DNA from 3 places in the Mesorhizobium sp. UC74_2 genome. Region 3 is predicted to be linked to each of the others. Evidence: predicted binding sites of a transcription regulator. Region 3 holds the regulator's gene; each other region holds the start of a gene.
What was found. The regulator PhoB, encoded in region 3, activates phosphate uptake and scavenging genes when phosphate is short. The targets are predictions, from matches to a motif close to TGTCATNNANCTGTCAT.

Region 1 (3,406 bases), 2.7 Mb from region 3:
CTGCACGGCGACGAAGGCGGTCTTGTCGTCAGGAGCGAACTGCGGCCCACACATCTCCGCCCCCACCGGCACACGGAAAAACAGCTTGGACGTGGCGCGCGCGGCGCCCTCGGTGTCGACGGCCCACAAGCCGTCAGTGCGTCCGGTTTCTTTGGCGTTGTTGCCGTCGGTGGCCACCCAGAGCCGGCCTGCGGAGTCGACCGCGCAATTGTCCGGCATGCCGAACCAGCCATTGGCCGTGGTCGCGGTGGAGAAGGATGCGCCAACATCGGCCACCGATGGGTCGCCGCATTTCAGCAGGACCTCCCATTTGCCCCTGGTGGCGGCGAAGTCGCCACCATCCTCGGCGATCTCGATCATATGGCCAAAGGCGTTCTTGGCGCGCGGATTGGCGGCGTCGACCTGGTCGTCCTTGCGCTTGGTGTTGTTGGTCAGCATCACGTAGACCTTGCCGTTGACGCCATTGGGCTGGATGTCCTCGGGACGATCCATCTTGGTGGCGCCGAGCAGATCGGCGGCGCGACGCGTCTCGATCAGCACGTCGGCCTGGCTGGCGAAGCCGTTTTCGGCAGTCAGCGGCCCCTCGCCGAAAACGATTGGCAGCCACTCGACACCGCCGTCCTCCGCGAATTTCGCAACGTGAAGCGTGCCGTCGTCGAGCAGATCCTTGTTGGCCAGGGGATTGGCCGGGTCAAACTTGCCCGCAGTGACGAATTTGTAGACATAGTCGAAGCGCTCGTCGTCGCCGAGATAGAAGACGACACGGCCATCCCTGGCCACGATCGATTCCGCGCCCTCATGCTTGAAACGGCCCAGCGCGGTGCGTTTCTTCGGCGTCGAGTTCGGATCGGTAACATCGACTTCCACGATCCAGCCGAAGCGGTTCGCTTCATTGGGCTCCTTGGCAAGGTCGAAACGGTCGTAGTGGGCGCCCCACTCATAAGAACCTTCGGGAATGCCGAGGCGCTTGTAGTTCTCCGCTTCCTTGTGGCCCTCCGGCAGGGCACCGGAGAAGTAGCCGTGAATGTTCTCCTCGGCCATCACATAGGTGCCCCAAGGCGTCACGCCGCCGGCGCAGTTGTTCACGGTACCGAATACCCTGGCTCCGGATGGATCGGCATTAGTCTTGACGCGATCATGGCCGGCGACGGGTCCGGAGAGCGCCATTTCGGTGTTGACGGTGACACGGCGGTTCAGCTTGCCGTCGCGCACCACCTGCCATTTGCCGCCTTCCTTGCGGATCTCGACGATGGTGCCGCCATGGGCCGCCATCTCGATATCGACCTGGTCCCTGGTGAGCGGTGCCTGTTCCAGTGCCTTCTTGCCGTCCTTCTCCACCACCTTGACGATGCCGGGAAACATCAGATGCGGGTTGGTGTATTCGTGGTTGACCACCAGAAGCCCATGCTCGGGCGAACCTTCCAGCGGGATGTAGCCGACGAAATCGTTGTTGTAGCCGAACTGCCTGGCCTGTGCCGCGGCAGTCTGCTTGGCTGGATCGAATTCCGGCGCGTCGGCGAACAGCGGATCGCCCCAACGCAGCAGCACGTCGGCATCGTAACCGGCCGCGACATGGTGCTTGTCGTCAATGCCTGCCTCGACTTCGTCGAAGGTGAAGGCTGAAGCGCCCTCGGCCGCACGCGCCTCGTCGGCGCTCATCAAGGCAAGCGGGCTTACGGTGACAGCAATGGCGGAAACCGCGAGTGAGCCCTTGAGGAAGCCACGCCGCGAAAAACGCGCGGCGATGATCTCGCCCATGGTGCGGTTGTCGGTCGGGTTGATCGCCGGACCTTCATTCTCTTCGAGCAGGCTGGTGCGGAAGCGGATGTCTTCTTGGTCCGACATGACTGACCTCTGGCTTTTGGCGTTGGCTGGGTTGCGTGTCTGGAACCTGCGTAGCGGGCCGGCTTAACAGTTTCATGACGCAGGGCGCGTCCACATAGGCTTGGTCCGGCCGAGACCCTTTCGCGTCTCAGCTCCTGCCCTTCAGAAATGCATTCAACCAGGCAAGAACCCGATCGGGAGCTTCCAGTTGCGGCAGGTGACCGACACCCGGCAGCGTTTCGAACGACGCCTGGGGGATGAGGCGATGCAGCGCCCTGCCGCGCTCCACCGGGATCCAGGGATCGTCCTCGCCCCAGAGGATCGCGACGGGACAGCGAACTCCACCGAACAGCGGTTCGACCTCGGCCGTGTAGCGCTCGTCGGCCTGCGCGAACTGCCGATAGAAGCTCTGCCGTCCCTCGTCGCCCAGCCACGGCTCGACTAGGCTCTCAAAATCCGCGGCTTCGATGCCGTTGACGATCGCACCCTTGATGTAGGCTTCCACGACCGCGCGGTGAATGTGCGGCGGCAGGCCGAGAAATGCATCTACATGACGGCCGACATGGTCGAAGAACTCGGATCCCCAGGGCCGCATGGCGACGACATTCATCAGCACATAGCGTGCGAACTCGCAGCCATGCAGGAGATGAGCGCGCAGCGTGGTCGCCCCGCCAAAATCATGGGCGACGACGACAGGGTGTTCGAGACGCCAATGCGACAGCATCTCGGCGAACACCTGCCCCTGGACGTCGAGCGATGTGCGCTGTGCCGAATCCTTTTGCGATCGTCCATAGCCGGGCATGTCATACCAGTGGACCCGGTAATGCCTTGCCAGGGACGGAATGATCCGGTGCCATGAAAAGGAAGACCACGGCCAGCCATGCGCCAGCACGAGATCCGGACCGATGCCTGCCGTGCCGGCGGCGACGCGCCCCGCGGAGGTCGACACCATCTCATCGAGCTTCCATGACATCGTGCCATCTTGCCGCGTTCGCGCTTTCATCGGCAAGGGCCGGAGGCCGTGAAAATGCAGCAGTTTTGAATCAAATGCCGGCTGCGGAATTTCCGTTCCCGCAACCGAATCGCTCCATGCTTTCACTTGCGGCGGGAAATGAACGGAGCATCGATGAACAGTGATTTTGCCGCCGCGCGCCTGCATCTTGAGCGGGCAACCCACTACCTGCGCGGCAACGACCAGACCAGTACCAAGGCCTGCGAAGCGCTGGATATCCTGATCGAAGCCATCGTCACCGCCCAGCACACCAAGCCGAAAGGCCAGGTGATCGAGTTTCCGAAGACGGTTCAGCTGCGCTAGTCCGCCATTCCCGACACTTGACCCAAGCCTGCTGTTGGGAAACAAGCTTGCCTGGCGGGCAATCGGGCTGGGTGGAGACAATCTGTGAACGTATTCGGCATGGCGCAACTCGGTGTCTCCACCGTGATTTTCCTGCTTGCCGCCACGGCAGCCAAACATTGGGCGCTGGCACCGAGCTTCGGCAAGATCGCCATCACCCTGGCACTCTATACACTTGGCAATCTGATCATGCTGAAGCTCATCCGCGACTTCGGCATGTCGATTTCG
Region 2 (3,406 bases), 2.8 Mb from region 3:
GAAGCGCGGAAGCGGAATCCAACAGCATCCTCATCCGCTAATTTCCCACCCCGAGAAAAGCCGCACGCACGCGCGCATTTCCTTTTGAAGAACTCGCCAATCCCATTCGCGCCTAATGGAGAACATGACAAAACTGGCGGTTCTCATCATGAAAACCGCCAGTTTCTGGAACCGGAATAACTACGTTCTAAAATTTGCGCAGGTGCAATCGCATACGTCCCGGTCGCCTCCGTCGCGATCAGGCGGATGCCCTTCCCCAAGAGGAGGAAGGGCCGAGGTCATCAATCAGCCAGCTTCAGCGCATCGCGGATGGTGAAGAACATATCGGTCTGGTCCGTCAGGCCGGCAAAATTGGCTGCATGCGGACCAAAGGCCGCGACGCGGAGCTGCGCGCCGGTATGTTCCTGGTCGTTTTCATCTTCCGACGTGCCGTAGTTGATGGTGAGGACGGTACCATCCTTGGTGTTCAGAGCCTGAGTGAGACCAGTGGACTTGGTCTCGTTCGGGATGATCTGGCTGGTGTGGGCGTGGTCGGCAGTGACGATGACCAGCGTCTTGCCGTCGGCCTTGGCGAAGTCGAGCGCAACCTGCACGGCTTCGTCGAGATCAACCGTCTCGCCGATCTGGCCGCAAGGATTGGCAGCATGATCCTGCTTGTCGATCGAAGCACCCTCGACCTGCAGGAAGAAGCCCTTTTCATTGGTCTTGAGCAACTCGAGCGCCTTGGTGGTCATCGCAGCCAGCGTCGGCACGGTAGCCGCGCGTTCACTGTTCGGTTCGCAGGTCACCGCGGGCTGATCAATGTTGCCATGGTGAGTGGCCTTCGGGCCCTTCCAGCGCACAGGCATGTTGCCCTCCGAGAACAGGCCAAGCACCGGCTTATCGTTGTTGGCGGCAGTCAGAGCCTTGAGCTCGTCAGCATTGGTCACGATCTGGAAACCGCGCTCCTTAGCCTGGTCGAGCAAGGTCTTGTCCTTCCAGTCCCCGGCCTTGGCGGTCTCGCCGAAGCTCTTTGCGCCACCACCCAGCACGACATCCGCGCGCGTGTTCAGCAACTGCTCGGAAATCGAGCCGAGGCCGCCATTTTCCAGCGCGTTGGTCGGGCACTTTTCGGCAGTCGCGGTCGGGCCGTAGCATTTGCGCTGCGTGACGTGGGCAACCTGCACGGCGGGAGTAGCGTCCTGGATCTCGGCGGTCGAAACGTTGCCCGTGCCGATGCCCGCCGCTTTTGCGAGCTCAATGAGCGTCTTGTGCGGCTTCTCGTGGATATCGACGGAGATGGCGCCATTGTAGGTCTTGGTGCCCGTCGCCCAGGCCGAACCGGAGGCGGCGGAATCGGTGACATAGCTCGGCTTGCCGCTCTTCTTGTCGAGCGCATAGTGCGTGTACTGGCCAGTGACCGGCAGCGCGTCGATGCCCTTGAAGAAACCGCCGGCGCCTTCGGCAACGTTGCGTGCCACGGTGATCTCGGAATCGCCCATGCCGTCGCCGATGAGCAGGATGACGTTCTTCACGTCACCGCCCTGGATGTACTTCTGAAGTTCCGCAGTTGCTTCTCCGGTGAGGCGCCGCGCGCCGCCCTGCTGAGTGATGTCGCCCTTGGCGCCACGCTCAAGAAAAGCATCGGCGGCACCCTGCCCATAGACGGTGCCGGAAACGAGAAGTGCCGAAAACGCTGCCGTGGCCAGCAGCGAGCGCCTGATCAGATTGGTCATGGTCATCCATCCTTCAAAACGATGATAGGGTCCCCCGAGACCCGTCCCCTCACCCGTTTTGTTGGAAAGCCATGACCGGCGGATGACAGCCGGGCAACCGCTGGATGATCATCCCCTGCTCTGCGCTGAAAAGCCGATCCAGGCTGATGCGCAAACCGCAAGTGATGCGGGATCCAAAAACAAAAAGGGACCCACGAGGGGTCCCTGAATGTCTTTCAACAAGTCCGAAGGGCTTAGGCCGCCTCGGTCTCGGTCGCTTCGGCTTCGACACGAGCGCGGTCGGCAGCGCCCTTGGCCGAGGTATCACGGTCAACGAACTCGATGACCGCCATGGCGGCGTTGTCGCCCTTGCGGAAGCCTGCCTTCATGATGCGCAGATAACCGCCGTTGCGCTGCGCATAACGCGGTGCAATCGTGTCGAACAGGCGCTTCACGACCGGCTCATTGCCGATCTGGGCGATGACCTGACGACGGGCGTGCAGGTCGCCGCGCTTGCCGAGCGTGACGAGCTTCTCGACGATCGGACGCAGGTCCTTCGCCTTCGGCAGGGTGGTGACGATCTGCTCGTGCTCAATCAGAGACACGGCGAGGTTGGCGAACATCGACTTGCGGTGGCTTACGCTGCGGGCGAAGCGACGGCCTTTGAAACCGTGGCGCATGGCTCTTTTCCTTCTTCAGTTGTTCAAGAGGCCACGGCCTCTGATGGTTTTCCGCATGACCGTTGGATCAGCGGCTCACGCCGCCGATCCTCGGAATTCATGCTCAATATTGGTCTTCGTAACGCTTTGCGAGGTCTTCGATGTTTTCCGGCGGCCAGTCCGGCACTTCCATACCGAGGTGCAGGCCCATCGCTGCCAGAACTTCCTTGATCTCGTTCAGGGACTTGCGGCCGAAGTTCGGCGTGCGAAGCATTTCCGCTTCCGTCTTCTGGATGAGATCGCCGATGTAGACGATGTTGTCGTTCTTCAGGCAGTTGGCCGAACGCACCGACAGCTCCAGCTCGTCGACCTTCTTGAGGAGCGACGGGTTGAAAGCAAGTTCAGTGACGGCCTCGGCCGCGACTTCCTTCTGCGGCTCGTCGAAGTTGACGAACAGCGAAAGCTGGTCCTGCAGGATGCGAGCAGCGAAAGCCACCGCGTCCTCACCAGTGACCGAACCATCGGTCTCGATGGTCATGGTCAGCTTGTCCTTGTCGAGCTCCTCGCCGTGGCGGGTGTTCTCGACCCTATAGGAGACCTTCTTGACCGGCGAGTAGAGCGAGTCGACCGGGATGAGCCCGATCGGCGCGTCTTCGGCGCGGTTGCGCTCAGCCGGCACATAACCCTTGCCGGTGTCGACGGTGAACTCCATGCGGATCTCCGCGCCCTCGTCGAGGGTGCAGATGACGTGGTCGGGGTTCAGGATCTCGACGTCGCCAACGGTCTGGATGTCACCAGCCGTGACGGCACCCGGACCCTGCTTGCGCACGACCATGCGCTTGGGACCATCGCCTTCCATCTTGATGGCGATTTCCTTGATGTTCAGCACGATGTCGGTGACGTCCTCGCGCACACCGCCGATGGACGAGAATTCATGCAACACGCCATCGATCTGCACGGCGGTAACAGCCGCGCCACGCAGCGACGAAAGCAGCACGCGACGCAGCGCGTTGCCCAAGGTCAGACCGAAACCGCGTTCCAGCGGCTCTGCGA
Region 3 (3,406 bases):
GGACACGCCGATCACCTTGTCCTTCGCTTCGGCGACAGCGGAAAGCGCAAGCGTCATGGCGGCACCCGCCAGAATGGCGGCCGTAAATTTCCTCATTTTTTCCTCCCCGCGCCCAAGGGCGCGCTTGTGTGCGTTGGCCGTTGGAGAAGCTTTTTTTCGAGCTTCGAAAAAATAATCGCGCAGGTACAGCCTTCTGTCAACGGGATTCGAGTCCTTCGCGATATTTTTTTCGGATCACGAAATAATAGTGACGACGAGGGCATGTTCTGCCACTATCTGTGGAGGAGCGCGCTGTCGCGACGGCAGGAGCGAAACGGGTTTTGCATTCGCTCATGCATCGACCTATGCACGAACAGCGCATCTGGAACGCCATTGGCGGCCCAAGCGCAACGGCTTCGGTGTCCACGGGGCCGGCGGGGGGAGGAACGGCAAGGACATGACTGTCGGGATCCGTCACGACGATTTGCGCCGCAGGAACCGCGCGATGGTGATTGCTGCCGTGCGTCGCTCCGGTGAGCCGTCCCGCACGGAAATCACCGCCATCACCGGCCTCAGCCATTCGACCATTTCAGCGATTTCGTCTGATCTCATCGCGGAGGGCATTCTGCGCGAGGGCCGCAGTGAACCGACGGCATCGAAGCGGGGGCGTCCGCAAGTGGGGCTGCAGCTCGACCCCGGCGCAGCGGCTGTACTGACGGTCGTTCTGTCGCTCAACCTTTTGACGGCCGCAGCCATCGACTATTCGGGCAAGGTCCTGACCGAAGAAACACGCCGTCTGGACACACTGTCTCTGCCCCGGGAAGCGCTGGTCGATGAATGTGTCGAGATGGTCCGGCGACAGCTCCACGACCGGAGCCTGGCAAGACATCGGGTCCTGCGCATAGCTTTCGCCGTTCAGGGCACGGCAGATTCGCATGCGCGCACCATGCTGTGGACGCCAATCACCCCGCATGGCGATATCCCCTTTGCCGATATCCTGGAAAACGCTTTTGGCATTCCCGTCATCGTCGAGAACGACTGCAACATGATGGCGGTCGCGCTGCGTTGGCGCGGCACGGACCGCTACCGTGACGACTTCATTGCCGTTCTGCTTTCGCACGGCATCGGCATGGGCATCGTGCTCAATGGCGAATTGTTCATCGGCACCCAGTCGTCCGGCGGCGAATTCGGACACATGATCCACCGGCCGAATGGCGCGCGATGCCGCTGTGGCCGCCATGGCTGCGTCGAGGCTTATGCCGGCAACTATGCGATCTGGCGCAGTGCCCACGGGCTCGATGAAAACACCGAACCGGCCGCTGACATTCCCGACGACGAAATGCAGAGGCTGGCTGAAAAAGCACGCGCAGGCATCGGCCCCGAACGCGAGGCCTATGAACGCGCAGGCACAGCCCTCGGCTACAGCCTCGGTTCACTTTTCGCCGTCATCGACCCTGCCCCGGTAACCTTTGTCGGCATCGGTGCAACGGCCTTCGATCTGATCGAGCCGGCATTGCGGCGGGCAATTGCCCAGACCGCCGGCGGACAACATTCGAATTCAATTGTCTTTGATACGGAACCCAAGGAGCAGATGCTGATCCGCGAAGGCTGCGCCATGCGCGCGCTGACCTTCATCGATCAGGAGATCTTCGCGCTTGGCGGTCCGATGGCTCCCACCCCTCAGCTTCTGGAGGTCTGAGCCGGCGATCAGGGCGCAATACCGATGAACCGGCGTTGTCCCTGATCAATCCTCGCGGATGGCGTAGCCCGAGCCGCGTATCGTGCGGATGACGTCCGGCATGCGGCCATTGTTGACCGCCTTGCGCAGGCGCCCGACATGCACATCGACTGTACGCTCATCGATATAGATCGTCTCGCCCCAGACATTGTCGAGCAGCTGGCTGCGCGAGAAGACCCGCCCGGGATGCCGCATCATGAATTCCAGCAGCCGGAACTCCGTCGGCCCGAGCCGGATCTCGCTCTTCTTGCGGTAGACCCGGTGCGACTCGCGGTCGAGTACGATGTCGCCGACCTTGAGCACGGAAGACAGCACCTCGGGTTTCGCGCGGCGCAACAGCGCCTTCACGCGTGCCATGAACTCAGGCATCGAGAATGGCTTGACTAGATAATCATCGGCACCGGTGGACAGACCGCGCACACGGTCGCTTTCCTCGCCGCGTGCCGTCAGCATGATCACCGGCAGGCGCTCGGTCTCCGGTCGCATCCGAAGCCGCCGGCACAATTCGATGCCGGATACTGCCGGCACCATCCAGTCGAGCACCAGGAGATCCGGCACATTTTCCTGAAGCCGGATTTCGGCTTCGTCGCCCCTGGCTACGACCTCGACCTGGTAGCCCTCGGATTCCAGATTGTAGCGGAGGAGGACGCCCAACGGCTCCTCGTCTTCCACCACCATGACACGCGGCGCGATCATCTTGCCGTCCGTCCCGTGGTCAGGCCGCCGGAACGGCAGCAGCCGTCTCGTCGAGCTTTGGCCGGTTGGGCGGCAACTGCTCGCCCGTCAGCACGTAGAAGGCGTTCTCGGCGATGTTGGTGACATGGTCACCGATGCGCTCGAGATTCTTGGCGCAGAACAACAGGTGCGTGCAGGCCGTGATGTTGCGTGGATCTTCCATCATGTAGGTGAGAAGCTCGCGGAAGACGGAGGTGTATTTCACATCGATCCGCTCGTCGTCAGCCCTCAGTTGGGCGAGCCCCTCTGCGTCCCTCGCCGCATATTTCTCGACGACACCGTCGACCTGGTCGAGCACCAGATGGGCCATGGCGTCGATCGAATGCGAAAGGTCGCGCGGCGTGGCGCCCTGCCCGACCGCGCCGACACGCTTGGCGATGTTCTTGGCCAGGTCACCGATGCGTTCCAGATCTCCGGCCATGCGGATGGCGCCGACCACGGCGCGCAGGTCCTGCGCCATCGGCTGGCGCTTGGCAATCAGCGTGATTGCCTTGGTGTCCAGCTCGCGCTGGCGCGCATCCATGATCGCATCGTCCGACACGACCCGTTGGGCAAGTCCATTATCTGACTTCAGCAGCGCCTTGGTGGAGCTTTCGACCATCGAGCTCGCCAATTCACCCATGTCGCTGATGAGCCTGCTGATTTGTCCGAGCTCTTCGTCGAACGATGCGACGGTATGTTCGCCCATATTTATGTCCTCTTTTTCCTCGGCAGCAATCGCTCACTCAGCCGAAACGGCCGGTGATGTAGTCCTGCGTGCGCTTGTCGTCGGGGTTGGTGAACATCTTGTCGGTAGCACCTTCCTCGACCAGGTAGCCGAGATGGAACATCGCCGTGCGCTGCGAGACGCGGGCGGCCTGCTGCATCGAATGGGTGACGATGACGATCGTATAGTTCTGGCGCAGTTCGTCGATCAGTTCCTCGACCTTGGCGGTCGCAATCGGATCAAGCGCC

Region 1: the regulator PhoB is predicted to act here: its motif matches at 1,909-1,925, upstream of ACFJIU_RS17090 (PhoX family protein).
Region 2: the regulator PhoB is predicted to act here: its motif matches at 1,787-1,803, upstream of phoA (alkaline phosphatase).

What each region holds. Positions count from the first base shown of each region.
Region 1 is NZ_CP170562.1:3,508,757-3,512,162, forward strand. It holds gene ACFJIU_RS17090 (PhoX family protein) at 1-1,845, opposite strand, end outside; gene ACFJIU_RS17095 (alpha/beta fold hydrolase) at 1,973-2,797, opposite strand; gene ACFJIU_RS17100 (hypothetical protein) at 2,951-3,139, shown strand; gene ACFJIU_RS17105 (hypothetical protein) at 3,239-3,406, shown strand, end outside.
Region 2 is NZ_CP170562.1:2,758,858-2,762,263, forward strand. It holds gene phoA (alkaline phosphatase) at 282-1,715, opposite strand; gene rplQ (50S ribosomal protein L17) at 1,949-2,374, opposite strand; gene ACFJIU_RS13370 (DNA-directed RNA polymerase subunit alpha) at 2,478-3,406, opposite strand, start outside.
Region 3 is NZ_CP170562.1:6,186,802-6,190,207, reverse strand. It holds gene xylF (D-xylose ABC transporter substrate-binding protein) at 1-96, opposite strand, end outside; gene ACFJIU_RS30185 (ROK family protein) at 437-1,678, shown strand; gene phoB (phosphate regulon transcriptional regulator PhoB) at 1,724-2,413, opposite strand; gene phoU (phosphate signaling complex protein PhoU) at 2,433-3,140, opposite strand; gene pstB (phosphate ABC transporter ATP-binding protein PstB) at 3,178-3,406, opposite strand, start outside.